4 regions of the Sphingobium sp. RC1 genome follow, and region 4 is predicted to be linked to each of the others. Evidence: riboswitches for the same ligand, from Rfam matches in the RefSeq annotation. Region 4 holds a riboswitch; each other region holds the start of a gene.
The links. A riboswitch is a leader RNA that binds a small molecule or an ion and turns the genes downstream of it on or off. The one in region 4 is predicted to bind cobalamin.
Positions count from the first base shown of each region.

Region 1: another riboswitch for cobalamin. It lies ahead of AC6JBC_RS18005 (TonB-dependent receptor); the one in region 4 lies ahead of AC6JBC_RS11555 (TonB-dependent receptor plug domain-containing protein).
Region 2: another riboswitch for cobalamin. It lies ahead of AC6JBC_RS14380 (ferredoxin-like domain-containing protein); the one in region 4 lies ahead of AC6JBC_RS11555 (TonB-dependent receptor plug domain-containing protein).
Region 3: another riboswitch for cobalamin. It lies ahead of AC6JBC_RS14420 (DUF1636 domain-containing protein); the one in region 4 lies ahead of AC6JBC_RS11555 (TonB-dependent receptor plug domain-containing protein).

Region 1 is NZ_AP027309.1:378,270-385,478, forward strand. Features, by position in the region: gene AC6JBC_RS17990 (helix-turn-helix domain-containing protein) at 1-672, opposite strand, end outside; gene AC6JBC_RS17995 (MaoC family dehydratase) at 989-1,441, shown strand; gene AC6JBC_RS18000 (hypothetical protein) at 1,480-1,722, opposite strand; gene AC6JBC_RS18005 (TonB-dependent receptor) at 1,953-3,911, opposite strand; cobalamin riboswitch at 4,152-4,398, opposite strand; gene AC6JBC_RS18010 (hypothetical protein) at 4,636-4,815, opposite strand; gene AC6JBC_RS18015 (LysR family transcriptional regulator) at 5,000-5,893, opposite strand; gene AC6JBC_RS18020 (malate synthase G) at 6,004-7,209, shown strand, end outside.
Region 2 is NZ_AP027308.1:56,613-63,821, forward strand. Features, by position in the region: gene cobM (precorrin-4 C(11)-methyltransferase) at 1-333, opposite strand, end outside; gene AC6JBC_RS14350 (cobalamin biosynthesis protein) at 330-686, opposite strand; gene cbiE (precorrin-6y C5,15-methyltransferase (decarboxylating) subunit CbiE) at 683-1,885, opposite strand; gene AC6JBC_RS14360 (cobalt-precorrin-6A reductase) at 1,884-2,633, shown strand; gene cobJ (precorrin-3B C(17)-methyltransferase) at 2,609-3,358, opposite strand; gene cobI (precorrin-2 C(20)-methyltransferase) at 3,355-4,077, opposite strand; gene AC6JBC_RS14375 (precorrin-8X methylmutase) at 4,074-4,703, opposite strand; gene AC6JBC_RS14380 (ferredoxin-like domain-containing protein) at 4,703-5,758, opposite strand; cobalamin riboswitch at 5,989-6,217, opposite strand; gene AC6JBC_RS14385 (alpha/beta fold hydrolase) at 6,344-7,207, shown strand.
Region 3 is NZ_AP027308.1:71,606-78,814, reverse strand. Features, by position in the region: gene AC6JBC_RS14460 (NAD(P)(+) transhydrogenase (Re/Si-specific) subunit beta) at 1-446, opposite strand, end outside; gene AC6JBC_RS14455 (NAD(P) transhydrogenase subunit alpha part 2) at 450-740, opposite strand; gene cobU (bifunctional adenosylcobinamide kinase/adenosylcobinamide-phosphate guanylyltransferase) at 1,018-1,548, opposite strand; gene cbiB (adenosylcobinamide-phosphate synthase CbiB) at 1,545-2,507, opposite strand; gene AC6JBC_RS14440 (threonine-phosphate decarboxylase) at 2,470-3,444, opposite strand; gene AC6JBC_RS14435 (adenosylcobinamide-GDP ribazoletransferase) at 3,444-4,151, opposite strand; gene AC6JBC_RS14430 (histidine phosphatase family protein) at 4,148-4,714, opposite strand; gene cobT (nicotinate-nucleotide--dimethylbenzimidazole phosphoribosyltransferase) at 4,711-5,727, opposite strand; gene AC6JBC_RS14420 (DUF1636 domain-containing protein) at 5,724-6,131, opposite strand; cobalamin riboswitch at 6,292-6,477, opposite strand; gene fdhD (formate dehydrogenase accessory sulfurtransferase FdhD) at 6,523-7,209, opposite strand, start outside.
Region 4 is NZ_AP027306.1:2,313,898-2,321,106, forward strand. Features, by position in the region: gene AC6JBC_RS11535 (penicillin-binding protein activator) at 1-943, shown strand, start outside; gene AC6JBC_RS11540 (ABC transporter ATP-binding protein) at 1,042-1,821, opposite strand; gene AC6JBC_RS11545 (FecCD family ABC transporter permease) at 1,815-2,810, opposite strand; gene AC6JBC_RS11550 (ABC transporter substrate-binding protein) at 2,849-3,661, shown strand; gene AC6JBC_RS11555 (TonB-dependent receptor plug domain-containing protein) at 3,698-5,569, opposite strand; cobalamin riboswitch at 5,738-6,004, opposite strand; gene mobA (molybdenum cofactor guanylyltransferase) at 6,032-6,580, shown strand; gene cobA (uroporphyrinogen-III C-methyltransferase) at 6,665-7,209, opposite strand, start outside.

The sequences.
Region 1 (7,209 bases), on a different contig from region 4:
GCGATCCGCCTGCGCGATTTCCCGCAGTTCGGACCTGAAACGCTCGATCCTTTCCGCGACGCGCGCGACGCCCACGGGCGACAGCTTGACCGTTTCCACGCCGAAGATCGTATCGGGGTCGCCATAGTTCAAATTGAAAAACAGATGCTTCATATGCTGTTCGAAATGCCTGCGCATGGGTTCGCGTTGCCACACATGGGCCGGGTCCAGCCGCGCGCGCAGACGCCCTCCCGGCAGGCGATCGATCAGCGCCAGCCTTTCCAGTCGTTCGACATGTTGCGCGATATGTTCGGGCGGTATGCCAAAGCCTTCCTCGGCTTCGGACACAGGCCAACCCGTGACGATGATGAAGAATATGGTCGATAATTCGGGGCTTGTGGTCAGCGCCTTTTCCTGCGCCAGCGTCAGCTTGTCCGATGACCGATCGCGCACGGCGGCCTCTTCGGCGATTTCGGTGAGCGTGGTGTCGGCGAGCGCGCACAGTTGCGACAAGGTGCGCAGGCCCAGCCCGCGTCCATGCAGCCATCGTTTGACGGTAGCGGTGCCCACGCCAAGCTTATTCGCGACGTCGGCCTGGGTCAGGCCCGCTGCTCGCAGTCGCCGCCGGAGCGCCGCCAGCAGCAGTTCATGTTCCATTCCGAAAGGGTCGTTGGACGGATCAGAGGGGCTCATCAGATGATCCCTTCCCATGCTGCAAGGATGATGTGGGTCGGCCACGGCGCTAGATCATATCCCGCGATGTTCGATCGTGGATGGTTCCGCGATCGATATCCATCCCTCGACTCTTCGGCTGCACGGCTTTCGTGCAGCCGAAGCTTCTTGTCTTCTCCAGTCATGGCCTCTCCAGCTTATTCTTTTAGGAAGGGTAAGTAACTCGACGCCGCTGACAAGGTCCAACTGACCCTCGCCCCACTGGAGCATTTTCCTATCGCATTCGCGCATGCTTGTGCATAGTTTCGCTCTAGGAGCAGCGTGGGGGGTGAATGGAATGGGCCAGTTTCTCGATTATCTTCAGGCGCGAGCGGACGAGGAAGACGTGTCGGACTGGTTCCTGGTCAGTCAGGATATGATCGACCAGTTCGCCGAAGCGACCAAGGATCATCAATATATCCATGTCGATCCGGAGCGCGCGAAGCAGTCACCCTTCGGCGGGACGATCGCTCATGGTTTCCTGACGCTTTCACTCTTGCCGCACCTGTGCGCCGATGCGCGAGGCGACATCGTTCCCGACGGCGCTACGGAGATTAATTATGGCAGCAACAAGCTGCGTTTCCTGGCGCCCGTTCGATCCGGCAAACGTGTGCGCGGAAGGTTCAAGCCGCTGGAGATCGTCGAAAAGCGGCCGGGGCAGATTCAGCTGACCACCGAGGCGACGGTAGAGATAGAAGGTGAGAGCAAGCCCGCCCTCATTTGCGAATGGATAACCCAATTCCAGCTTTGATCCGGCAATCGTCGGAGTAAGCGGATTGGGCTATCCATTTAGGCTGCGGTGTTGGTCGCGTGGAGACCGAAGGCCATGCGCGCGGCGTTGATGGTGTATTCATACTCCTCGCCACCGGGTACGAGGTCGTGCCAGTTCTTGTTCGTGATCGCCGCGAAACTGTCCTGCCATATTTTGCAGGCGATCAGTTGTATTTCTGTTTCCTTGGGGGCGCGCTGTGCTTCCAGGCAATCACGCAATATCGCGTGAAAAACGGCGCCCCTTAATGGTGCGTGCTTCATTGGCATCCTCTCCAGGCAACTGATTCTCTGTCCAGATTGCCGAGGGGAAAGTTGCATAGAGGAGAAAAGACGTCAACTACGTCTCAAAATTTCCATGGGTATTTAACATGTATTACATTGTGGTTTGACTGTTGCCATGCCGACTTTTACTTTATGAACATTGCCGTTCATTATGTAAGCCATTGATTGGGAAGGCCGCAGGCTCTTTCTGGATGCGGCCTTCCCCGGCATCAGAAGCTGAACTTCATGCCGCCCCTCACCGTTCGCGGTTCGACCACGCGGCTTAGCCTCCCTTCGACAGGCTCCGCATCGGCGGCGGGAAGATAGGATTCGTAATAATAAGCGATGTCCTTGTCCCGGCTGCCAAGGATGTTGAGCAGTTCGGCATAGACTTGCACCCGTTTTCCCTTCCAGGCGGCGCGGGCGTTGACGACCGTGCTACCGGAATCCCGCAGGCTATTGTCCTCAATCAGTGGCGAAGGGCCAAGATGACGGACGCGGATGCTGGCTTCCCATGGGTCAAGCACGATGGCTGCGCCAGCGGACGCGGCATTTTTGAAGGCGTTGGGGATATGGTCGCCATTGGTGTAGCGGCTGTGGCTGGCAGTGTAGTTGCCGTCGAAAGCGAGCCAGGGGAGCGGCCGCCAGAAGGCGACAAGCTCATAGCCATGGCGGCGGCTGGCTCCGCTCGGTTCGACCGCGTTGGAGTCGCCGACGAAACGCAGTTCGCTGCCGACATTCAGCCACCAATAGGTCGCGGTGAAGGTTAAGCCGGGCAGTTGCAGGCGGCCGCCCAATTCCTTGCCGGTGCCGCGCACGAGCATGGGAACAGGCGTATCGACATTGACCGCGCCGCGCGCATCGTTGGAATGGAAGCCCCGGCCCCAATTGGCATAAAGTTCGACGCGCGGCGTGATCGCCCAGGCGGCCGACGCCTTGGGCGAGACGAGCGTGTCCGAACCGCTGCCTTCGCCAAGCGCCGCCGCAACTGTGTCGCGTGCGCGGACGTCATAATGATAATAGTCGCCGCGCACGCCTCCAGTGATACGTAGGCCGGGGAGCGGCGTGACGGTCGCTTCGCCATAGAGGGCGGCTGAACCTTGCTTGACGCGATAGCGGCCGAGCGAGGAGAGGAGGGCGCGGTTCGCGGTGCGGTTGACGCCGACATTGCCGATCGCGTCATAGCGGTTTTCCGTGCCCAGTTTCAGTTGCAGCGCCGGGTCGATATCCCAACGCTTTTCGCCTGTGAAGCCGAGGACCCAGCGGCGGTCGAACTGCTCGATCTGCGCGCTGGTGCCGTCGGGGTCGGTGTAGGTGGGGTTGGAGAACATCGTCCAGTCGTAGAACTGGGCATAAAGATTGGCGCGCCATGTCGCCTGAACGGTGGCGAGATTACCGATAATGCGGGTGGTTTCACCGCGCGCGGACGGATCGGGCGAACAGAAGACATCGGGGCAGAGCGGCGTGCCGACGATCCTTTCGGGGATCTGCTCGGTCGGGCGCCATGTGGCGCGATAGGCGTGGAGCGTGGCGTCGATCTTCCCCGCCCCGGCGGGGAGCGTATATTTGGCGAAACCCGCATAGTGACGCAGATGTTCAGGTTCCTGCCACGGCCCGTCATACATCTTTGCCTGGGCGACGAGGGTGAGATTACCCGCGCCCGCCTTTACCGTGCCGCCCGACGCCAGCCTGCGCCAGCCGAAGGAGCCGCCCTCCGCCGCGACCCATGGGCGGTCATAGCCGTCGATCGTGGTCATATAGGCGGCGCCCGCAAGCGCGAAGTCGCCGCCATCGGCGCGATAGGGACCTTTGCGAAAATCCTCCCGTGCGATGATTTCGGGGATGAGGCCGTTGAGGTCGAGATAGCCCTGACCATGGCCATGGGTGCGGAAGTTCATCTGCACCCCGTCAATATAGGTGGTGAAGTCCGACCCATGGTCGAGATTGAAGCCGCGCAGAAAATATTGATTGGCCTTGCCGCTGCCCGAATGCTGGGCGGCGACCAGCCCCGGAACGGCTTCGAGCAGTTCTGCAACGCGCAGCAGCGGGCGGACGAGAAGGTCCGCGCCGCCGACGCTGCCTTCGCTCGCCGCATGGGCGGTGCCGATCTTGTCCTCGCCCCGGCCAAAGACGATGATGGTGCTGGCGTCTTCGCCCGCATCGGCCGTTTCGGCTGCGAAGGCTGGCAGGGGTAGGAGCGTGGCGGTCAGCGCGCAGGCGGCGCGGTGGAAAGGATTGGGCAGTTTCACTTCATGCACTCCGGGCGTCTGGCGACATCCGGCAAGAGACCTGTCGTCAGGCGACGACCGGCGCACGCAGACGGCCGGACGCCCCCAAGGCGGCCGCCAGCGTCACCGAAGCGGCCTCTTGCCGCTCGTTCGTCGCTCAGACGGAAACTACCGTGCCGCGGCCATCCCCTGGACCAAGGCAAGAGCGACCAGACGCTGGCAGGTATCCTGGCTCGCGGGTCATCGCTTGATGCACGGCCTTCCCAGGCCTCGCAGGATTTAGCGTCCGGCCCAGTGACTTGCCCCAACCTGCCTGTGAGGTGGGGCGATGTGCATCGCGCTCGCCGCTTACAGTTGCAGGGACAGCCTTGGCTTGGGGAGGCGGATGCCTCCTTTACCATGTTCCCTTTTAAGCCTCTTTCGAGGCACCGGCGCGATCATTTCCCCAGGGGTTGCCCGGGTGAGTGGGCGATAGCGGAGGTGGGGGGGGTGGGCAAGGGGGGTGATGGGCGGGTGGAGTGGGTGGAGTGGGGCAACATCACTCCCTCTCCCCTTCAGGGGAGAGGGCTGGGGAGAGGGGAGCGGCCTCGGTTGCTTGCAGTCCCCTCTCCCGCCGTCGCTTCGCTCGGCACCCTCTCCCCTGAAGGGGAGAGGGGATGACGTGCGCCCGTTTGTCGCGCCAAGATCAGTTCAGGGTCGCGCCGCGCTCTCGTTGGAGGCGCAGCGCCATGGCCTGGTAGCGGACGGCGCGTTCGTTGTGGAGGGCGATGGTTGCCTGGTCGGCGCCGCGCAGGCGGGCTTCCCTGGCTTGCCGCGCTTCCTGGGCGGCGCAGGCGGAAAAATGTGACGCGTCATTGGGGCGCATGGCCCTTATCCTCTCTCAATCTCTTATGGCTCGAACGATAACATCGGCCTGTTTCCCGCTGCCATTACGCAGGTTAACTCCGGAAAGCTTCTGTTTTTTGACAGCAGGCTTGCAAATCATTGCGGCAGAGGATTTCTGCGCTTTTCAGGCAGTTGAGCGGGTGGCGCTAAGGTGCTTCTTGCTATCAGCCGCCCCGGTTCCACGATGCATCGCGGAAGGTTTCACGCAAGAAGCCGATGAAGGCGTCTACGGCGGCGGGACGGCCTGCGGCGCGGGGGTGGACGGCGTGAACGGCGAGGTCAACGGGGCCTTCCCAGCTATCGAGGACGCGGACGAGGTTGCCTTTTGCGATCAGGTCGCCCACGTCCCAGAGCGAGCGCAAGACGATCCCGACGCCGGTAAGGGCAAGTTCGCGCACGATTTCGCTGCTGTTGGTGCGGACATGGCTTTGGCCATCGATCAGCTTGCGCGCGCGACCATTCACCAGCCGCCAGGGCAATTGTCCATCGGCCGCGAGCAGGCGGTGGCGGGGGAGGTCGGCGATCTTGTCCGGAATGCCATGCGCGGCGAGATAGGCTGGGCTGGCACAGAGGATGCGGCGGTTGGTGGCGAGATGATGCCCCTCCAAATGGAGAGGAATGTCGCTGGTGATGCGGATCGCCACGTCGATACGCTCGGCGAGCAGGTCTTCATAGGCGTCGGACAGGTTGAGTTCGAGGTCGACGCGCGGATGGAGGTCCAGGAAGCGACCGACATGAGGCGCCACATGCAGGCGGCCGAAGGAGGTGGGAGCCGAAATGCGCAGCGGCCCGGACGCACTCCGGTGCCGACTGGTGACGCGTTGCTCCGCCTGCTGGATGGCGTCGAGGATGGCGACAAGGTCGCGGTGCAGGCTGGCGCCTTCCTCCGTCAGGGCAAGGCGGCGCGTGGTGCGATGGATGAGGCGGACGCCGAGGCGCGCTTCCAGCCGGGAGATGCGTTTCGACATCATGGCAGGCGAGATGTTCAATATGCGGCCTGCCGCCGAAAGGCTGCCTGCCTCCACCGCGCGGGCGAAGAGAAGATAATCGGGATCCATCGATGATCTTTTCCTGTGAGGAACAGATGCTTTGAGTTCTTGTTGTCTAGTGCGAGGATGGAGAGGGGTCTATAGGCTTTCGTCACAGTATTTTGGATGGAGAGTTGCCCATGGACGGCATGATCGAGAAATCGGGTGTTATGGTCGCCGCCGAGCTGGCGCGCTTTATCGATGGAGAAGTCCTGCCAGGGACGGGGATCGCAGCGGAAGCATTTTGGCAGGGCGTGGCTGCGATTTTCGAGCGGTTCGCGCCGCTTAATGCGGCTCTGCTGGAAAAGCGCGACGCGATTCAGGCGCAGATCGACAGCTGGCATGGCGAGGAAGCGGCGCGGCCGTTTGATGCGGAGGCCTATCGGGCTTTCCTGACCCAGATCGGCTATCTGGTGCCGGAGCCTGCGCCTTTTTCCATCGGGTCGGGTCGGGTGGATGCAGAGCTGGCGACCATGGCCGGGCCGCAGTTGGTGGTGCCTATCCTAAATGCGCGGTTCCTGTTGAACGCGGCCAATGCGCGTTGGGGCAGCCTTTACGATGCGCTGTATGGGACCGATGCGATCCCCGGCGCGGCGGCGGGCAAAGGCTATGATCCAGCGCGCGGCGCACAGGTGATTGGGTGGGCCAAGGCATTCCTGGATCGGGTGGTTCCTCTGGCGGAAGGAAGTTGGGCGGATTGGGCGGGTGGCACGCCGGTCTTGCGCGACCCCGCGCAACTTGCCGGGCGGGCAGGGGATAACATCCTGCTTCGCAACAATGGGCTGCATATTGAGCTGGTGATCGACGCAAGCCATGCGATCGGGCGGGATGACCCGGTGCATCTGGCCGATGTCGTTCTGGAATCGGCCCTGTCCACCATTTGCGATCTGGAGGATTCCGTTGCGGCGGTCGATGCGGCGGACAAGGTGGCGGCCTATGCCAACTGGCTCGGCCTGATGAAGGGCGATCTTGAGGACAGCTTCGAGAAGAATGGCGCGATGATGACGCGGCGGTTGAATGGCGACCGGGCCTATGTCGCGCCTGATGGGAGCAGCTTGAAGCTGCCGGGGCGGTCATTGCTGTTCGTGCGCAATGTCGGGCATTTGATGACGACGCCTGCGGTGCGGCTGTCCAATGGGAACGAGGCGCCCGAAGGGATATTGGATGGGATCGTTACCAGCCTGATCGCCTTGCACGACATTCGACGGAATGGGCGTTTCGTCAACAGCCGGGCGGGCAGTATCTATATCGTGAAGCCCAAGATGCATGGGCCGGAGGAGGCCGCCTTTACCAATGACCTGTTCGACGCGATCGAGGATCTGCTGGGGCTGGAGCGGCATCAGTTG
Region 2 (7,209 bases), on a different contig from region 4:
CGGAACGCCGGGCGTCACCGTATAGCCGATGCCCAGAACCTTGAGGCGGCGGATCTGCTCGCCCATCGCCGACCAGATCGATAGGTCGCCCGAATGCAGCCGCGCGACATCCTGCCCCGCCGCATCCGCCTCTGCGATGATGGCGACGATCTCGTCGAGTGTCAGCGGCGCGCTGTTCACGATCCGCGCACCGGCCGGGCAATGGTCGAGTAGCGCGCGCGGCACCAGCGATCCGGCATAGAGGCAGACGGGCGAGGCAGCGATCAGATCACGGCCGCGCAGCGTGAGCAGGTCGGGCGCGCCCGGTCCTGCGCCGATGAAATGGACGGTCATCGCGATACTCCTTCAGCCAGAGCGCAGGTGGCCTGCCCATCCGGTGAGATGAGACGCTCGGCGATCAGTCGCGCGCCCAGACCCACTGCTGTCAGCGCGACCGCTTCGGCGACGCTGCCGGTGCCGTAAGCCGCCAGACTGGCGCTGGAGCGCGTGGGCGTGTCCATTCCCTCGATAGTGCAGGGATCGATCAGGATCAGCGGCAAGCCCAAGGCACGGGCGAGGGGGGCGAGCAGCGCTTCCTTGTGCATTAGGGTCGCCAGTGCAGTGACGCCAGCGCCATGCCCGCCCAGCGCCGCGCGCAAGGCTTGCTCACTCGCACCACTGCGGCAGCCAAAGCCAGCAACGATCATAGCGTGACGCTCCACTGCACCAGCGGATAGGCGGCTTTCCACCCCCGTCGCGTGCCGATCGGCGCGGCGCTGGCCAACTCGATCCGCAACAGTTCGCCACCGAGCTGCCCATACCATCGCGCCAGCAGCGCTTCGGATTCCAGCGTCACGGCGTTCGCGACCAGCCGGGTTCGCTGTCCGGGCAGGGCGATGATTGTTTCGACCAGCGCCTCACTCAATCCGCCGCCGATGAAGATCGCGTCAGGACGAACACGGCCTTCCAGCACCGAAGGCGCGCGTCCTTCGATCAATGTCAGCCGATCGACGCCAAGCCGTTCCGCATTTGCCCTTGCCCGCGCGGCGCGAACCGGGTCAGCCTCAAAAGCCAGCGCATGGGTGGAAGCATGGCTGAGCAGCCACTCGATGGCGATCGATCCCGATCCGGCGCCGATGTCCCACAATGTCTCGTCGGGCCGGGGGGCAAGCGCGGACAGCGTCAGCGCGCGAACCGGCCGCTTGCTGATCTGTCCGTCATGATCGAACCAGCCATCGGCAAGTCCGCCCGTGCACGGCATCACGTCACCATCACCCGCCATATCGATGCCCACGGCGACGGGATGAGCGATATCGTCAAAGATGAGTTCCTGCGCCCGCACCTGCCTGATCCGCTCGCGCGGTCCCCCTAGTGCTTCCAGGATATGCAGGATGGACGCGCCAAAGCCCTCCTGACTGAGATAGGACGCAAGCGCATGCACCGCCGCCCCGTCGCGAAGCAGCAGGATGGCGCGGCGTTCCGATGCAAGTCCGGGCCTCAGCCGGGTCAGTGGCGCGGCATGCAGGCCATGGCAGGCCACCTCCTGCAACGCCCAGCCGAGGCGCGAAGCCGCAAGGGAGAAGGTCGATGGCGCCGGATGCGCCACCCATTCATCCGTCCTAAGATGCCGCGTGACGCTGGTCCCCGCGCCGAACCAGAAGGGATCGCCTGACGCCAGCATCACCACCGGCTCCCCTCTCTGGGCAAGCAGCGCCGTCACGCCATCCTCAAAGGGCACTGGCCAGTTCAGAAGTTCCGCCCTAAGGGGTGGCAGCAGCGCCAGCTGGCGCGGCGCGCCGGTCACGAGGCAGGCCCGTTCCAGCAAGGCGCGAGCGGCGTCGGACAGGCCCGACGCCCCATCCTCGCCAATGCCGATGATCGTCAGCCAGGGACCTTCAGCCACCATGCGCAATATCCTGATCCTGGGCGGCACGACCGAAGCGAGCGCGCTCGCGAAAGCCCTTGCCGAGCGAGGGGAGCGCGCCATGTTGAGCTATGCCGGACGCACCGGCAACCCGCGCGCGCAGCCCGTACCGGTGCGCGTCGGCGGCTTTGGCGGCGCGGCTGGACTGGCGGCCTATCTGAAGGCCGAGCGGGTCACCCACCTTATCGATGCCACCCATCCCTTCGCCGCGACGATAAGCGCGAATGCACTCGCGGCCTCGCGCGAGGCGGGCGCGGCCCATCTGATGCTCACCCGCCCGGCGTGGCAAGCAGGGGAGGGCGACCGCTGGACCCATGTGCCCAATATCGGCGGCGCTGTCCGGGCGCTCGACGGTGCCCCCCGGCGCGTCATGCTGGCCCTTGGGCGTATGCATGTCGAAGCCTTCGCCGCCCAGCCGCAGCATCATTACCTGCTCCGCTTCGTCGATGCGCCCGAACTGCCCCCCGCGTTGCCGCGCCATCATCTGGTCGTGGATCGCGGCCCCTTCACGCTGGCGGGCGATCTTGCCCTGATGCGCGCGCACGGCATCGAATTGATCGTCGCCAAAAACGCAGGAGGCGACGGCGCGCGCGCGAAGATCGACGCCGCACGGGCGCTCGGCTTGCCTGTCATCATGATCGACCGGCCGCCCATGCCACAAGTGCAATCCGTTCACGACCTTAGCGATGTGCTGACGTGGATCGTTCATTCGGCCCAGCGCGGCGTGTAGAGGATGGGACCAACCGCGCGCTCGATCAGGCGGGTGCGGCTTGATCCAACGATCACCATCGTGCGCATGTCCGCCATATCGGCGCTCGCCTGCCCCAGCGTCACGACGCGCAATTCCTCTTCCCGCGTCGAAACGGCGCGCGCGAAAAGGATCAGCCGGTCGTTCCCGCATTCCTCACGCAGGATGTCGAGCGCGTGCGCAAAGCCATCCGGCCGGGCCTTCGATCGAGGGTTGTAGAAGGCCATGGCGAAGTCGGCCTGAGCGGCCAAGCGCAGGCGCCGCTCGATCAACGCCCATGGCTTCAGATTATCGGACAGGTTGATCGCACAGAAATCATGCCCCAGCGGAGCGCCCGCCCGTGCGGCTGCGGCCAGCATGGCGGTGATGCCGGGCAGGATGCGGATGTCGATCCCCAGCCACGCCTTCGGCCCGGCTTCCAGCGCCTCGAACAAGGCCGACGCCATGGCGAACACGCCCGGATCACCGGAGGACGCCACCACCACGCGCCGCCCGGCCGCCGCCAGTTCCAGCGCATGGGCCGCCCGCTCCAGTTCCACCCGATTGTCCGACGCATGGCGTAGAAGTCCGGGCCGATCCTCCACCCGCGCGACATAGGGGGCATAGCCGATCAGATCGGTCGCCTCCGCCAAGGCCTGTGTCACTTCGGGCGTCACCAGCCCTTCGGCTCCCGGCCCGAGCCCGGCTACCGCCACCCATCCGCTCATGGTCGCCGTCCCTGCCCATGGACCAGCAGGATGGAAAAATAGCCGGTGATCGCCTCTGCCTCGCGCAGCGGCGTGATCTTCTGGTCCGCCATCGTGGCATATTCGACCAGCCAGGCGCAGTCCTGCTTCCCCGCCGCCTCCACCGCCCGGCGCAGCTTCGCCAGATTGCGGCCGATCTTCATGACGACCAGCGCATTGGTGTCATGGATACGGCGCGCCAGCTCTTCTTCGGGCAGCGTCGCCATCAGCACCGTCAGCACATCATCGCCCCAACTGATCGGCGTCCCGCTCGCCGTCCAGGCCCCCGACATGCCGGTGATGCCGGGCACGATTCGCACGGGCGCAAGTGATGACAGGCGGCTGTGCAGATGCATGAAGCTGCCGTAGAAAAAGGGGTCGCCCTCGCAGAGGACAACCACATCCTCACCCGCCGCCGCCAGCCCGTGCAGATGCGCGGTGCAATCCGCATAAAAGGCGGAAAGCCGCTCATTATATCGCGGGTTCGTGACCGGAATCTCGGTCGTCACCGGATATTCCATCGCATATTCGACCGCGTCGGGACGCAACAGTCCTTCGACGATTTTCCGGGCATGACCTGCGCGGCCCGGCTTGCGGAAATAGGCGATATGGCGCGCCTCTCGGATCAGCCGGTCGGCCCGCACGCTCATCAGGTCCTGCGCGCCGGGGCCTAGGCCCACGCCGTGAATGGTCCCGATCATTCGGCCGCACTCGCGAGCGCATTGACGGCCGCGACGGTGATCGCGCTGCCGCCCAGCCGCCCTTCGACGATGCAGCAAGGGACCGGCTGCGCGTCCCACAAGGCTGCCTTGGACTCCGCCGCGCCGACAAAGCCGACCGGGCAACCGATGATGGCCGCGGGGCGCGGACAGGCGAGGTCTTCCAGCATGTTGAGCAGGTGGAACAGCGCCGTCGGGGCGTTGCCGATCGCGACCACTGCTCCCGCGAGATGCGGCCGCCACAGCTCCAGCGCGGCGGCCGAGCGGGTATTCGCCATGGCGCTGGCGAGGTCTGGGACCTGGGGATCGGTCAAAGTGCAGAGGACCGGATTGGCGGCAGGGAGGCGCGCGCGCGTGATCCCTTCCGACACCATGCGCGCGTCACATAGAATGGGCGCCCCTGCCTCCAGCGCAGTGATTACGGCCGTGGCGAAGCGCGGCGAAAAGCGGATATGCGGCGCCAGGCCAACCATGCCCGTCGCGTGGATCATGCGCACGGCGACCCGTTCTTCCTCCGCCGAAAAGCGGCCGAGCGCCGCCTCCGCCCGGATCATGCGGAAGGACTGGCGATAGATTTCCGCCCCGTTGGTTTCGTAAATATGCGGCATCATTTGGCTCCGAAGAGGGCGATTATCTGATCGGGCGACAGGCCCGATTGCAGCGGCGGCGCGCCCGCCCGCGCATTATGGGCAAGGTCGAAGTGGCCATCCCGACCGGTGAGGACCACCGCCGCCTGCGAAGGCCGGGCGCACCCCTTTGCGCAACCCGAGACATGAAGTCCGCGAACATGCGGCGCCAGCCGGGCGGCCAGATCGCGCGTGGCGACGCTCGATTGCGGGCAGGCGGGCGCGCCGGGACAGGCATCCGCCGAAAGGCGCGGATCGGCCGGATCGTCGGAGGGCGCGCTGCTTCCCTCCAGCACCAGCCCGCGCCAGGGGGTAAGCCGCACAGCCTCCGCGCCACTCTTCATCGCGGCGAGGAGCGCAGCAGCCTCGATCCGGCCAAAGGGCGCCGCATGGAATGGCCCAGGCGCTGCAGCCAGCGCAGCAGCGCGAGACCGGGCCGGGGCAGGGGCCTCGGCCGCCGCATCGGGAAGCTCCCCTGAATGCCGCGCCATCCGCCCGGCCTGAACGCCGCCGCTGTCCACGAACCATCGGGCAAGGCACAGTAGCCCCTCGGCCGCTTCCTGCACGCTCACGACTACGCCATGGGTCCGCCCGTCGGCGCGCAGGACCAGTGCGCCGCCTGTCCCTCTTTCGACCCGAAAGTCAGCCGGAACATCGCTCAGCACCGGAGCAGGCCCCGCGTCGATGGCGAACCCGACCTTTGCGGGCAGGTCCGGCAACTCGCCGAGCCGCGCGATCAGGGCGTTCGCTATGAACGCGCTGTCGTCGCCGGGTAGCCAGTCGGGGTTGATCAGGACGGGGATCTGCCTGTCGCCCTCTGCGTAGGCATGGGCCAGGTTCAGCGCGACCAGCCGCTCCATCAAAGCGCTATGGTCTGCTTCCCGTACGCCTCTGATTTGCAGTGCGGCGCGATTGGTGATGTCGATATGCCCGTTGCCGAGCGCCAGAGAGGCCTCGCACAAACCGGCCGCTTGCGCGCGGGTCATCCGGCCCAGCGCCGGGCGCACCCGGACCAGCAGCCCGTCGCCAGCCATCATCGGCCGCCATGCCGTCGGACACCAGCCGCGCACGCCAAGGTGCGCGCATGGATCAGCGTCGGCACGTTGCGCCTGCTCCTGCATTGCTCCTGCACTCCCCGCATCAGCGCCACGACACACGGACGGCACGCACAGGCAGGCGGACAGGCCGCACGCCTGCACGGCCGCAGCCGCACGAATTCGTCGCTCAAACGGAGAACCGAGCCGTGACCATCCCCTGGGTCATGGCAAGAGCGACCTTTGCTCCGGCAGGTCTCCTGGCTTGCGGGTCATAGCGTTGGCATGGGGCCTTCCCGGATCGCTCCAGTGGCTGACCGTCCCTGTTTTAAGGGTCCGGCCGGTCCATGCCTTGCTCGCCGCTCACAGTTGCAGGGACAGCCACGGATTAGGGAGGGGAAACCTCCCGCACCGCGTTCCCATTTAAGTCCCTTGCGGGACACCGGCGCGATCGATGGACCGGGCAAGCCCGATCCGCTGCGCTTCATAAGGGCGATGCGCGCGAAAGGGAAGTGGGCAGCGACGGCTTGCTTGCGCCCGCTTTGCCCCAAGGCTAGTCCCGTCCTTGAATAACAACATGGAGAGCAGATGATGAGCGATCTCAGCTTCGAAGCGACCAGCCGTTTTCTCGAAACCGCCAATGGCCGCCTCCATTATCATGAGGCTGGATCAGGCCCCGCGCTGCTGCTGCTTCACGGGTCCGGCCCCGGCGTCAAGGGCTGGGCGAATTTTCGGGGCAATCTGCCGCTCTTTTCCCAGCATTTCCGCACGATCATCCTCGACGCACCCGGCTATGGCAAAAGCGATCCCGTGGATGGCGATCCTGTGGCGGTTTTCCGCGACGCTGCCGTCGCGTTGATGGACGGCCTCGGCATCGATCGCGCGCATATCCTCGGCAACAGCTATGGCGGGATTGCCGGTGGCCATCTCGCGGCATCTCATCCCCAGCGGGTGCTGCGCTATATCACCATCGGCGGGATCGGGTTCAACATCACCTCCACCTTTCCCAATGAAGGGCTGACCCGGCTTGTTGATTTCATCGAGGACCCGACGCGCGAGAACATCATCGCCTGGCTGGAATCGATGGTTTACGACAAATCGATCATTACCGACGAACTGATCGACATGCGCTACAAGGCCGCGCTCGAACCGGTGACGATGGAGAGCAGCCGCAAGATGTACACGCGCGCGGTTCTGGGCTTCATCGCGCAGTCAATGAGCGGGCCGGGCGTGTCGCAGCGGATCGATTATCTGGGCAGGATTCAGGCGCCCACGCTGATCACCTGGGGCCGCGATGACAAGGTCAGCCCGCTCGACGGCGCGCTGTTGCCGATGCGAGTGATCCCGAACGCGGAACTGCATGTGTTCCCCAAATGCGGCCATTGGGCGATGATCGAGTGCAAGGATCGGTTTGAGACGTTGGTGCTGGGGTTCTTGTTGGGTGAGGGGTAGGG
Region 3 (7,209 bases), on a different contig from region 4:
CTGCCCATCAGTTCCTGCAGCTTGGCAAAGGCGACGACCGAGGCCGTGCAGGTCAGGAAACCCAGCAGCATCTCGAACATCAGCGCCCACAGAATGAAGCCGCCCGCATATTCCGCATGGGCATGCTTGTAATATTCCGCCGCGCCGATCAGGCCAACCGCCAGCGCGCCAAAGGCGTGGGAGATGGCGGTTCGCTGCGGGATCGCCGTCATCGGCATCAGCAGCGCCATCGGAATGCCCGCCGCCGCGCCTGCGATCATCGCGATGATGATCAGATTATAGTCCACCACCTCATGCTGGACCAGCGCGCCGATGATCGCGATCACCATCCCGATCTCGCCCGCGCGCACGCCGCGACGGGCGGTCGAGGGATGACTCATCCACATCAGCGACAGGATGAACAAAGCGGACGCGACAATCGCCGCGAAGGGTACGAAGGCGTTCATCTGTTACTTCCCCCGCGGCTTGAACATCTTGAGCATGCGATCGGTAATCATGAAACCGCTCACAAGGTTCACCGTCGCGCAGAACACCGCGATGAAGCCCAGCGTCTTGGCCAGAGGCGTCGCCCCCGCCTCACCCGTGATCGTGATCGCCCCCACAATCACCACCGCCGCGATCGCATTGGTCAGCGACATCAACGGCGAATGCAAAAGCGGCGATACCTTCTTGATCAGCTGAAAACCCAAAAAAGCCGCCAATATGAAGACGAACAGATAATCTGCATTGAAAGCGTTCACTGAATTATCCCCTGTCCAGAAACCGCGATCTGATCACCCTGGCGGTCTTCCAATTTCGCCCAGGTTGGGAACATATTGCCCCTGCCATGATCGCTGGCTCCTATAAAATCCCTCCACGCACTATTAAACATGCCATATTGATCCAATAGATCGCAGGCAAGCCGGTCAGCGGCATTTATCACATAGGCGATTCGCGCAACGAATTTATTCGCTCTCTACGATAAGTAGGGCTGCTGGCATCCGCGATTTTCAAAATGGCTTGCAGCCGCGGCCTTCCTCATCCGCTTTGCTTGAGCATCAGGGGCAGACCGGCGGCGACAAATACCACCCTGTCGCAAGCGGCGGCCACATGCTGATTAAGCAGGCCCGCTTCGTCTCTGAAACGGCGGGCAAGTGCATTTTCCGGGACGATGGAAAGGCCGACTTCATTGGCGACCAGCACGATGGGAACCGTGCAGCCGGTGATGGCGGCGATCAGTTCTTCGCTCCACCGGGCAATGTCTTCGCCAGCCAGCAGCAGGTTGGACAGCCAAAGGGTAAGGCAATCGACAAGGATCGGGCCAGATGGCGTGTGCGCGTGGACATTCCGGATCGCGGCGGGCAGATCAATAGGCGCTTCGACCGTTCGCCAGCGCGCGTTGCGGCGGGCACGATGCGTGGCAATCCTTTCGTGCATTTCATCGTCGTACGCCTCGGCCGTGGCGATGTAGGTCATGATGCCCGGCAGCGCTTCGCACTGCGCTTCGGCATGGCGGCTCTTGCCCGAACGGGCGCCGCCCAGCACGAGCAGCTTCTGGAAAGCGGTCATCGGCCCATCCCTGCGATCAGCGCCGTCGCGAGCCAAAGGAGCGCGCAGGCGCGAACATAGAGCGCCAACGCGGCGCGAGCGGCGGCGGGCGTAGCTTCGTCCGCTTCCCCGCCGATCCATGGCTTGGCATGATATTGGCCTTCATAGGCGACCGGCCCGGCAAGGCGGATGTCCAGCGCGCCCGCCATCGCCGCCTCCGGCCAGCCTGCATTGGGCGATGCGTGACGGCCATGGTCGCGCCAGAGGATCCGCCAGCCGCCCATGCCAGCGACGCAAATGAGGACGCCCGACAGGCGCGCGGGGATGAGATTAAGGAGATCATCGAAGCGTGCGGCGGCCCAGCCGAAAGCCGTAAACGGCTCCTCCCGGTGGCCGATCAGGCTGTCGGCGGTGTTGACCGCCTTATAGGCCCAGATTCCGGGCAAGCCGCCGATGAGCAGCCAGAAGAGCGGCGCAACGACTCCGTCGCAGAAGCTTTCGGCGAGGCTTTCTATTGTGGCACGAGCAACCCCTGCCTCGTCGAGGGTGGCGGTATCGCGTCCGACGATCTGGCTGACGGCGCGGCGGGCGGCGAAGAGATTGCCTGCTTCGAGAGCCTGAACGACGGGCAGGACATGGTCGAACAGACTTCGCTGCGCAAGTGCTGGCCAAGCGGCGAGCGCGAGACCGATCCAGGCCCAGGAGCCGAGGAAGTGGCGAATAAGCTGTTCTGCGGCCCAGCCCGCTGCGATGGCGGTCGCGAGGAGGAGGAGCAGCGTGATGATGCCGCCGAGACGGCGGCGCGGGGTGCCGAAATGGCGCCGGTTCAAACGGCCCTCGCAAGCGGTGATGATCCGGGCGAAGGCTCCGACCGGGTGGCCGATACGGGCGTGCAGCCGGGCTGGCCAGCCTAGCACCGCGTCGATGATCATGGCGGTCAGCTCAACCAAGCGCTTCGTCCAGCCGGGCCATGGCGGCATCATCGTCGGGCAGACCGAAGCGGAGCCAATGAGGGTAATCTTCGAACGGGCGGGTGAGAATGGCGTGGCGCGCGAGGCGGTCGAACAGTCTGACGGCGTTCGGCGTATCGATCAGGCGGAATAGCGGGCAATCGCCGCGCGGGATGAAGCCGTGGCGGATAAGCAGCACGTCAAGGCTGGCAGCGCGGGTAGAAAGGGTCGCGATCGTCTCATCAATCCAGCCGTAATCGCGATAGGCAGCGCGGCCAAAGTCGATCGCAGCGGCGGATAAAGGCCAGTCTCCCATCAGCCTGCGGCAGGCGGCGATGATGGGGGATGGGGCGAGGAGGAAGCCCAATCGCACACCCGCTAGCCCGAAGAATTTGCCGAAGGAACGGAAGATGAGCAGGCGGCGGTGATCCGCGACTTCGGCCGCCATGCTGGCACCGGGCATGCAGTCGGCAAAGGCTTCATCGACGATCAGCCAGCCGCCTCCCCTTTCCTGTTGAGCCAGAAGCTGCTGCATTTGCGCCTGCGTATAGAGGCGGCCATCGGGATTGTTGGGATTGGCGAGGAGGAGCGCGGTGCCCGGTGGTGCGTCTTCCGGTTGCTGCAATGGGCGCGAGTTTGGGAAAGCCTGCGCATGGGTGCGGTAGGACGGCAGGATATGGCAGGCGGGCGTATCGATCAGATGGCCAAGCAGGCGCAGGCCGGTTTCGCTGCCCGGCAGTGCACAGATGTGATCGGGGGACACGCCAAAATGAGCAGCGGCGGCCTGTTCGAGATCGGCAAGCGCTGCGGGATCGGGGAGGGATTGCCAGTCCGGAGTGATCGTGGCGGTGCCGGGCCAGGCGAGCGGATTTATGCCGGTGGAAAGATCGATCCAGGGAAGGCGCGTCTCATAATGCTGACGCGCCGCCGACAGACGACCGCCATGCCAGTGGAAGATGTCACTCATCATGCCAGCACCAGTGCGGCTAGCAGGCCGCTTTCGATGAGTTCGATCCCGGCGCCATGGCCATCTCCCGAAATGCCGCCGATCCGGCTGCGCAGCCACCATCCCCAAAGCGGGACGAGGATAGCGGCGGACAGGAGTGCGGGAATGATGAAGCAGAGGGCTGCGGCCAGCATCGCCCAGCCCAGCAAATGCACCGGGCTGATGCTTGCACGGAAGCGGCTGGATAGGCCCTCATGGAGCGGCGGGAGCCAGAGGGTCCATGCCAGTGGGCCGATCCGGGCGACGAAGGGCACGGCGATGATGGCAATCGGCGCGACATGCTCCGCGCAGAGGTGCAGCAGGACGAGCTTCGCCAGCAGTTGCAGGACGATCGCGACGACGCCGAAACTGCCGATATGCGGGTCGGCAAGGACGGCGGACAGCTTTGCCCGGTCACCATGCGCTGCCCCTGCCCCGTCAGCAATGTCGCCAAGGCCGTCGAGATGCAGCGCTCCGGTGATGGCGACCCAGACGATGAGGCCGAGCAAGGCGGCCATCCAGGGATCGGCAAGCAGGCCGATCGTCATGGCGGCAGCGGCGGCGAGGCCGACGACGATGCCCGTCGCGGGAAACCATCGGATCGCGGCGGCGAAATCCTTTTCCTCCGCGCGCACTTGCGGGAGCGGCAGGCGGGTCATGAGTTGCAGGGCGAGGATGAGGCGGGTCATGTTACAAGCCCGGTGATCTGCGCGCTGGGATTATCCCCCGGCCAGATACGCAGGCTAAGCAAGGCGCCATAGGGAAGGTCGATTGCCCAGGCCTGCTGGTAAGTGAAGCCACACAGGGTAGTCAGCGCGCCACGGATCGCACCGGCATGGGTAAGGACCAGCGAGGGCCGGTCGATTTCGCCAAGTGCCGCCTTTACGCGCAGGCAAATGCCGGACCAGCTTTCCCCTCCGGGCGGAGGATGGTCGTCCGGGGATGACCAAAAACGACCAATTTCCTCGGCAGGGAGAGTTGCGGGATCGGTGCCCTCCCACGCGCCGAAGTGCAGTTCGCGCCAGCCCGCGTCGATGTCGTGCGGCACCTGCCGGGCAGCGGCAATCAAGGCGGCGGGGGTGCGGGCGCGTGTCAGGTCGGAGCTGATCAATCGGTCGAACGCAAGCGAGCGGGATCGTTCAACGCAAAGCTGCATCGCGGCCGGGTCGGGCGGCATGTCCATGTGACCGAGCAGGAGGCCGGGCGTCTGTGGCGCTGCGTGGCGCATCAGGTGGAGCGTGAGCGGGCTCATAGCGCGTTAGCCACCGCCGCTTCGGCGAAGGTTGCCATCTGGTCATGCGCGGCGAGGGCGGAGCGGATGAGTTGCGCCGCGACCGCCGCGCCGCTGCCTTCGCCGAGGCGCATGTCGAGATGAAGCAAGGGGTTCAGGCTGAGCTTTTCGAGCAGCCGGGCATGGCCTGCTTCGGCGGAGCAGTGGGCGGCGAGGCAGTGGGCCGTGATGGCCGGATTGTCGCGCGCGAGAGGGGCGATGGCCGCGCCGCAGATAAATCCGTCGAGCAGCACCGGCACGCGCATCAGGCGCGCGGCGAGGATGGCGCCTGCCATCGCTGCAATCTCTCGCCCGCCAAGGCGACGGAGCGTTTCGAAAGCGTCGGCGCAATGGGGGGCGTGCAGGGCGTGCGCGATCTGGACGGCGTGCGTCTTGCCGACGAGGGCGGCTGCGTCGATGCCGGTGCCCCTCCCCGTCCAATCCTGCGCCTCGCCGCCAAAGGATTGAAGGCACAACGCGGCGGCGGGGGTGGTATTGGCGATGCCCATCTCTCCGGTGAAGAGCAGCTCGCAATCTTGCACGACGGTGGCGGCGCCCGCGTTCAGGACGTCGAGGCACTCCGCCTCCGTCATGGCGGGGGCTTCGCATATGTCGGCGGTGGGTTTATCGAGGGCGAGCGGGACAATAACCAGTTCAGCTCCGCAGGCGCCTGCAAGCGCGTTGATCGCCGCGCCGCCTGTCTGGAAGTTCGCGACCATCTGCGCCGTGACGGACGCCGGAAAGGCGCTGACGCCGCGCGCGGCGACACCATGGTTGCCCGCGAAAATGGCGGCGCGGATGCGGTCGGCGCATGGACGTTCGCGACCCTGCCAGCCTGCCATGAAGAGGGCGATCTCCTCCAGTCGGCCGAGCGATCCGACGGGTTTCGTCAAGGAGGCCTGCCGCGCCGCTGCCGTTTCGATCGCCGCCGCATCAGGCTGAGGAAGGCTGGCGAGCGCGGCCTGAAAATCAGCGCGATCCTGAAAGTGGATCATGTGCAGACGAAGCCTTCAGGCGGCGTGCGGACGATGAAATGGCCCTTCACCCCCTGCGGCCAATCGGCGTAGCGCACGACGCCTTCTTCGCTGGCGGCGTGGCGCAGGGCGTAGTCGAGGATCGCGCGGGCGGCATCTGCATCCGGGGTGAAGTCGCCCAGAACATAGCCGACCTTGCCGGGACCACGCACATGGACGGTGCAATGACGCTGGCAGGCGAAGAGGCAGGGCATATCCTGCACGGCAACCGCATCATAAGCAGGCTCGGCAGCCTGAAGATCGCGCATGGCCTCAACCAACAGCGCGCCGCCGCGCCGTCCTGCCCCATCTTCCCGCTGGTCAGCGGACAGGCGGCAGGTCGAGCAGACCACCACCGAAGCTCTGTTTTCCACCGCGCACAGCATCAGCGGCGCGCTTCCATAACCATATGAACATGAAAGACCGTCATCATGGTCCTCCCCGCAAAATCGAACCGCAAACGGCCCTGCCCGGCCGTATGGCGAGCAAGGCGGTGGCTGTCGTCCGGCGAGGGAACCCCGTTCGTCCGGCACACCCTGTCCGGTCGAAGAACGACTGCGTCAGGCAGGTCTCCTGGCTCACGGGTCGCTGCGTACCGGCCGCCTTCTCGGGGAAAGTCCCAATGGCTAAGTGGCCGGTTCGCTCACCGCTTACAGTTGCAGGGGCAGCGCGGGTGTTGCACCCGACTTCCCTTTTGATCCCCTAAGGGGAACCTGTCGCGGGGGTGCTGATAAAGCGGGCGCGCTGCGCTCGCAAGCGGTAGATGAAGGGGGATTGTCAGCCGGGCATGGAACCGGCCGCCAGCACCGCATCGGGCCGCGCCAGCACCACGATCGGCAGGCCAGCGCTGGCGGCGCGTTCGGCCGCGAGGCGCGTCGGGGCGGAGATGGTGACGAGCAGCGGGCAGTCGGCGAGCACAGCTTTTTCCACCAGTTCATAGGAACAGCGCGAAGAGAGCAGGGCAAATCCGCCGTCCCACGACAGGTCCTGCCGCCGCATGGCGCCGATCAGCTTGTCAAAGGCGTTATGGCGGCCCGCGTCCTCATAAGCGAGGCGGATGGTGCCGTCGGGACCGGCCAGCGCAGCGGCGTGGACGGCGCCGGTTCGCCTGTTCAGCGGTTGATGCGCAGACAGATCGTTCAGCGCATGAAAGATCGCTTCGGGCTTGGCATCGCAGCGGGCGGCGATGGCAGGCAGCGGACGCATCGCCTGTTCAAGATTTTCGACGCCACACAGGCCGCAGGAAGAGTCCGAAACCCGATGGCGAATCCGGCCGAGCAGCCCCTCCGCGCGATCGGGCGGCAGCGTGGCGCGGGCTACAAGGCCCTGATCGGTCGCGTGCACATCGACATCAAGCGGCGCGTCGGAAGGGACGACCAGCCGCTCTGCCAGCGCGAATCCCTGCACCAGTTCCGCGATATCCGCCGGGGTCGCCATCAGCACGGCATAGCCGATGCCGTTATA
Region 4 (7,209 bases):
CGCCAACGCCACCACGCTGGCGCTGCTGGATACCAAGGCGGACAAGGTGCGTATCACCACCTATGACACCAGCATGGGCGCGGCTGCGGCGGCGAACAAGGCGCTGGCGGAGGGCAACCGCCTGATCCTGGGGCCGTTGCTGGCCGAGGATGCGCGGGTGGTCGGGCCGATCGCGGCGCGGGCGAACGTGCCGGTGATCAGCTTTTCCAACGATGTGAGCGTGGCCGGGAACGGCGTCTACATCATGGGCTATAATCCCAACCAGTCGATCGAACGCGTCGTTGAATTCGCGAAGGGCAAGGGGCTGTCGAAGTTCGCGGCGCTGGTGCCCAAGGGCATCTATGGCGAGCGGTCGGGCACGTCCCTGCTGCGCGCGGTCGAGGGTGCGGGCGGGACGGTCGTGTCGATGCAGACGTTCGACCGGTCGCCGACCTCTATGACGGCGGCGGTCAAGAAATTGCAGGCGTCCTCCAGCTATGACGCGCTTCTGATCGCGGACAGCGGGCGGGTGGCGATGCAGCTGGCGCCGATCGTGCGGAAGAATGGCGGCGCGACGGCACGACTGCTGGGCACGGAACTGTGGAATACCGACAGCAGCCTTGGGTCCAGCCCGGCGCTGCGGGGGGCTTGGTTCGCCAGCGTGTCGGACGGGCTCTATGGCCAGTTGGCGGGTAAATATCGGGCGCGTTATGGCAGCGCGCCGTTCCGGCTGTCGGCGCTGGGATATGACGCGGTGCTGCTGACCGTGCGGATTGCGCGGGATTGGAAGCCGGGGACAGTGTTTCCGGCTGCCCGGCTGCGCGATTCGGGTGGCTTTTCCGGGATCGACGGGGCGTTCCGCTTCGGGCGCAGCGGGATTGCGGAGCGGGCGCTGGAAGTGTCGGAGGTTGGTGCCGGGACTTACGCGGTCGTAGCGGCTGCGCCTAAGGCATTTGGGGAGTGATATAACCTCCGTTCGCCCTGAGCTTGTCGAAGGGCTCTTCTTTCTTCCAGGAAAGTAAGGGGCTTCGACAAGCTCAGCCCGAACGGATGTGGTGGTGATTAGCTTTTGATCCGCCCCGTAGGCAGGATCAGGGGCCACTCCCCATCAGCCCCGATGCAAGCCGAGATGCCGTAGACCTCGGCAAGGCTTTGTTCGGTGAGCACCTCCATGGGCTTGCCGTCAGCTACGAGGCGGCCCTTGTCCATCAGCAGCAGGCGGTCGCAGTAGCGCGCCGCCATACCGAGGTCGTGAAGGACGGTGACGACCAGCGAACCGGTGCGGGCTTCGGCCTGGAGCATGTCCATGACGTCCAATTGATGACCGGGGTCGAGCGCGGCCAGCGGCTCGTCGGCGATCAGTGCTGGCGCGCCCACCGCGAGCGCTCGCGCCAGGAGGACGCGGGCGCGCTCGCCGCCTGATAGTTCGGTGGCGATCCGGCCTTTCAGATGCAGGACATCGGCGCGGGCGAGCGCGGCATCGACCAGCGCTTCGTCCTGGGGCGACAGGCGGGACAACGGGCCAAGGTGCGGCATGCGGCCCAGCGCCACCAGCCGTTCCACGAGCAAGGGCCAGTGCAGCGTCTGGCCCTGCGGCAGATAGGCGACGCGGCGCGCTATATCCTTGCGGTTGAGGCTGGTGATCGGACTGCCGTCGATCCAGACTTCGCCGCTTTTCGAGTGAGCGAGGCCGAGCAGCGCGCGGATCAGGGTCGATTTGCCCGCACCATTGGGGCCGATGATGCCGACCAGATGGCCGGGCTCCAGTACCGTCGTGACGCCCGTCACGGCCGCATGACGGCCGAGGCGGACGGACAGGTCTTCGGTGCGGATGGTTACCATAGCCGCCGCTCCCGCATCAGATGGACGAGGAAGACGGGGACGCCGAGCAATGCGGTGAGGACGCCCAGCTTCAACTCGCTGCTGGTGGGAATGAGGCGCACACCGATGTCGGCGAGCGTCAGCAGCGCCGCCCCGCCGAGCAGCGAGGGGAGCAGGATGGCCGAGGGCGAGCGATCCGTCAGGGGACGGACCAGATGCGGCACGATGAGGCCGACAAAGCCGATCGCGCCCGAGACCGCGACGGCTCCGCCCACGCCGATGGCGACGCCCAGCATCATGCGCAGCCGCGCCTTCCGCAGGTCCACCCCCAATGCCTGCGCGCCCTCCTCCCCCAAGGTCAGGGCATCCAGGCTGCGCGCATCGGCAATCAGCAGTGCCGACCCGATAATGACGCAGGGCAGCGCGATCCAGACATGAGCGTAGCTGCGGTTTTCAAGGCTACCCATCAGCCAGCTCATAATCTCCATCGCGGCGAAAGGATTGGGCGACAGGTTGAGCGACAGGCTGATCCCCGCCCCCGCCAGCGTTGCGACGGCGATGCCCGCGAGGATGAGGGTGAGCGGGCTTTCCGAGGGGCCTGCCAGCAGGAAGAGCGCGGCAATGGCGATGAGGCTGGTGGTGATGGCGAGGACGGGGAGGATCAGCGGGTGAAGCTGTGCCAGGCCGAAATAGAGCGCGCAGACGGCTCCCAGCGCGGCGGCGTTGGATGCGCCGAGCACCGAGGGTTCGGCGAGCGGATTGCGGAGATAGCCCTGAAGCGCGCCCCCCGAGAGGCCGAGCATGGCTCCGACGATGAGGCCGAGCAGCATGCGGGGCAGGCGAAGGTCGATGAGGATCGCGCGGGCGACCTCATCACCGCCGCCGCTGAGGACGGCGATGATGCGGGCCGGGGCGAGCGGGACGGCGCCGAGGGTGAGGGAGCCGAGCGCGGCGAGAAGGGTGAGCGCCAGCAGGACCGGCAGGAGCAGCGGGTGGCGGCGGGCGCTCATGGTTTGCGTCCTTGCCGTTGCTTGCTAAGGCCCATTTCATGCGGGGAAAAATAGCAATCGCGGCGCTTTGCCTGCTTGGCCTGACGGGCGCAGCCCCTGCCCCGCCGCGGCGGATCGTGTCGCTCAATACCTGCGCCGATCAATATGTGCTGGCGCTCGCCGATCCGGGGCAGATCGCGGCCTTGAGTCCCTATGGGCATGACCCGGAACTGTCGGCAGCGGTCGCCAAGGCGCGACGTTTCCCGGTGCTGAAACGCCCGGCCGAAGAGGTATTGGCGCTGCGTCCCGATTTGGTGATCGGCTTTCCCGATGGCGCTGGCGGTGTTGTCGGCGCGCCGGATGGGCGATGGCGCAAGCTGGGGCTGGCGAGCGCAGACAGCTTTGCCGTGATCCGGGAGCAGATCCGGCAGGTGGCGCTGGCGGTCGGCCATCCTGCGCGTGGAGAAGCGCTGATCGCGGGAATGGAGCGCGACCTTGCCGCCCTGCCCCGTTCGCGGCGCAGCGAGGTGGCGGCCTATTATCAGCGGCGCGGCTATATGACCGGCACGGGAACGCTGGTGGATGAATTGATGCGGCGCGCCGGCCTCACCAATCTGGCGGCGAAGCTGGGCAAACCGGCGCTGGCGCAGGTGCCGCTGGAGGAAATGATCGCCGCCCGGCCCGACTATCTGATCGTGGAAGAAGACAGCAAAAAGGTCGTCGATCAGGGGACGGAGATGCTGCACCACCCGGTGCTGCGATCCATCCCCCGCATTCACGTGCCGCAAGCCTGGACGGTGTGCGGCGGCCCCGCTTATGTGCAGGCCGCGCGCAGCATCATCGCGCAAGCGAACGCTGCGGGCAGGCGTTGAGGGGCGAAGCGTCACGCCCGCCCCTCTTTCCCGTCATCAGAAGCGGACACGTGCGCCGGCATAGGCCGACCGGCCGTAGGTGTTGTAACCATAAACCGTCGCGTATTCCTCATCGGTCAGATTGTCGATGCGGCCGTAGATTTCGAGATGTTCATTGATGGGCAGCGAAGCGCGAATGTCGAGCCGGGCATAGCCATCCAGACGCTGGGTGTTGGCGAAATCGTTAAAGCTGTCGCCGACCATGGTGAGCGTCGCGCCGGTCGATAGGCCGAATGCCCAGTCATAGTCAGCCGAGACGCTGACCGCATCCTTGGCGCGACGGGGAAGACGCTTGCCTTCGTTGAGGCCGCCTTCGGAGCGATCGATCGCGTCGATATAGCTGTAGGCGGCAGTGACGGTAAGCGCATCGACAGGCTTCAGCGTGACGGCGGCTTCCACACCCCTCGCACGCGTGCGCGTAAGATTGACGTAGCGGCCGAACGGCAAGGCGAAGCCATCGAAATAGATCTGGTCGCGGGTATCGCGGCGGAACGCGGTGACAGAGATCATCGCCCGGCCACCATCCAGATTCTGGTCGAAGCCTACATCATAGCTTTTCGACCGTTCAGGCTTCAGGCTGAGATTGCCATAGGTGCCGTCATAGATCTGATAAAGCGAGGGCGCTCGGAAGCCTTCGCCATAGCTGGCACGAATGTTGGTGCGGCCTTCATTGGGCGTGTAGTTCGCATTGGCGCCCAGCGTCGTCGCGCCGCCAAACTGGCTATGATCGTCATGGCGCACGCCGCCGGTCAGCGACAGCCCCGAAAACGGCTTCACCACCGCCAGGGCGTAGACGCTGTCGATATTGACCTTGGCCGCGCTGACGACCTTGTCGCCTGTGAAGAAGTCATAATAGAAGGAATCATAGTCCGGCCGTTCATGCTCATAGCCGAAAACCAGCTTGGCCTGATCGACCGGCTGATACACGCCTTCATATTCGAAGCGCAGATTGGTGCCCGAATAGCCGTAGTCCGGCGCGGCGGAGCTGGGCGCGAAGAAATAGTCGCGGTCGTTGCGGAACCAGGTGACGGCGGCCCGTTGCGTCAGCTTGCCATCGAACGACGCAAGGTTGAGCCCTGCATAGCCGACATATTGATCGAGCTTGCTGCTGTCCGTGGACTCCATCGGCGCGCCGAAGAAGATGTCGGTGTCGAGGTTCGCATGGATATAATAGCCGCGCAGGTCGAGGCTGAGATTGTCCGTGAACGCCAGTTTCAGCTTGGCGTGGGTGGCGATATTCTCATAGCCGTCCTTTTCCGTGCCGCCCTTGGCCGCGGAGATGCCGTCGGTGCGGAAATAGGCGACGCCAGCGCTGCCCGAAGCAATGCCCGCGCTGCCCGACACATCTGCTTTCGCATTCAGGGTGTCCGCATAGCCATAATCCACCGAGGCGGTGCCGCCAAAGCCTTCACCCGGTTCGGCTGACATAATGTTGACGACGCCGCCGATCGCCTGACTACCATAGACCACGGAGTTGGAGCCGCGCAGCACTTCGATGCGGCGGATGTTGCCGGTCAGCAGATTGCCGAAGTCATAGGCATCGCCAATGATGCTCGGATCGTTAATCTTGACCCCGTCGAGCAGCACCAGCGTCTGCGTCGTTTCCGCGCCCCGGATCGAAATGCCGGTCACGCCGCCTACTGCGTCAGCCCGGTTGAAACGGATGCCGGGCGTGGTGATCAGCAGGTCCGCGATGCTGACGTTCTGGCGGGTTTCGATCGTCTTTGCATCGATGACGGTGATGGCTTGGCCGACTTCATCGGTCGGCTGTTCGATGCCTAGCGCGGTGACGACGATATCGCTGGATTCCTCCGCAAGCGCGGGGGTGGCGGCGAGGAGCGCCAGCAGTGAAATTCCGGTCCTGATCATATTCTTGTCTTCCCTGAGCGTCATGCGACATGAGCCCAGGGCGTCCGCATAAGCGGCCAGTGCGCGAGAAAGAGAGACGCCAGTCCCGCCCCGCGCACTGATGCGGCCCTGCGCCGCTTCGTCGCTCAGACGGAAAACCGTGCCCGGGCCGATCCCTGGACCCAAGGCAAGAGCGACCAAGCGCCGGCAGGTCTCCTGGCTCGCGGGTCGTCGCGGCGATGCACGGGCCTTCCCGGACGCATGCGTCCAGTGGCCGGTCCCCCTCGCCTTCCCCTTTTTGAAGGTCGCAGGTTCCCCTGTGCATCGCGCTCGCCGCTTACAGTTGCAGGGGCAGCTGCGGAATGGGATGGCTTGAGGCCACCCGCACCGCATTCCCTTTCCGGCGCGATCTTTGTGTCAGCGGTTGCCCGCTCACGCCGCGCGCCATAGGGGAAAGTGAGGGTTCTGCCAAGGAGTGGATCGATGCGATTGCTGGGCGCGGTGCTGGCCGGGGGACGATCCAGCCGGTTCGGGAGCGACAAGGCGCTGGCGCTGATGCCGGACGGGCGCACGCTGATCGAACATGCGGTCGCGGCGATCGCGCCCCATGTCGAGGCGGTGGTGGTCTGTGGACGGGTGGTCGAGGGGCTGACCAGCCTATCCGACCGGCCCGCGCCGGACATGGGACCGCTGGGCGGGCTGAACGCGGCACTGCATCATGCGCAGAGCGAGGGCTATGACGCGGTGCTGACGACGGGGTGCGACATGCCTGTCTATCCTGCGGTGCTGGTGGAGGCGCTGGCGGGAAAAGGCGCTGCGGTGTTGAAGGGGCAGCAACTGGCGGGGTTCTGGCCTGCCGGGCTTGCGGGTGAACTGGACGCGCATCTGGCGGAAGAGAATAGCCGGTCGATATTCGGCTGGCTGGAGCGAATTGGCGCGCGGATCGTGGAGCGGGCGGATATCGTCCTGCCCAATTTCAACCGGCCGGATGATCTGGAGGCTTTTACCTCCGTTCCCCCCGGCTCAAGCTGAGCTTGCCGAAGCCCCCGCCCTTCCTTCCAACTAAGTTTGGGGGCATCCGGCAAGCTCAGGGCAAAGGTCGCGGAGAGCCGGTCTTCAAAGCTGAAGAGCGACGCTGGCTGCGGCCTCTACTGGCATGGACGTGCCCGCCACCGCTTCACCAATCAGAAGCAGGGTCGGGTCTTCGTCACTGATCGTGGCCACCAGAAAGGCAAGCGCTGACAGCTTCCCCCGGATCAGGCGTTCGGTGGGCAGCGATACATTGACGGCCACCATCACCGGCGTTTCGGGATCGCGTCCGGCGGCGATCAGCTGGCGGCTGATCTCGCCAGCCGCGGCGCGGCCCATATAGATGCCGAGCGTGCCGCCGGGGCGGGCGAGCGTTTCCCAGTCGAGCTTGAGCGGCTCACCGGCTTTCAGATGCGCGGTCACCATCGTCAGGCCCCGCGCCTTGCCGCGCAGGGTGAGCGAGGCGTTGCCGCTTGCCGCCGCCGCGCTGGCGGTGGTGATGCCGGGGCAGATGTGGGTGCGGATGCCGTCAGCGGCGAGATGCTCCATCTCCTCGGCCGAGCGGCCGAAGACTGACGGATCGCCCCCTTTCAGGCGCACGACGCGCTTGCCCGCCTTGGCAGCGGCGAGGA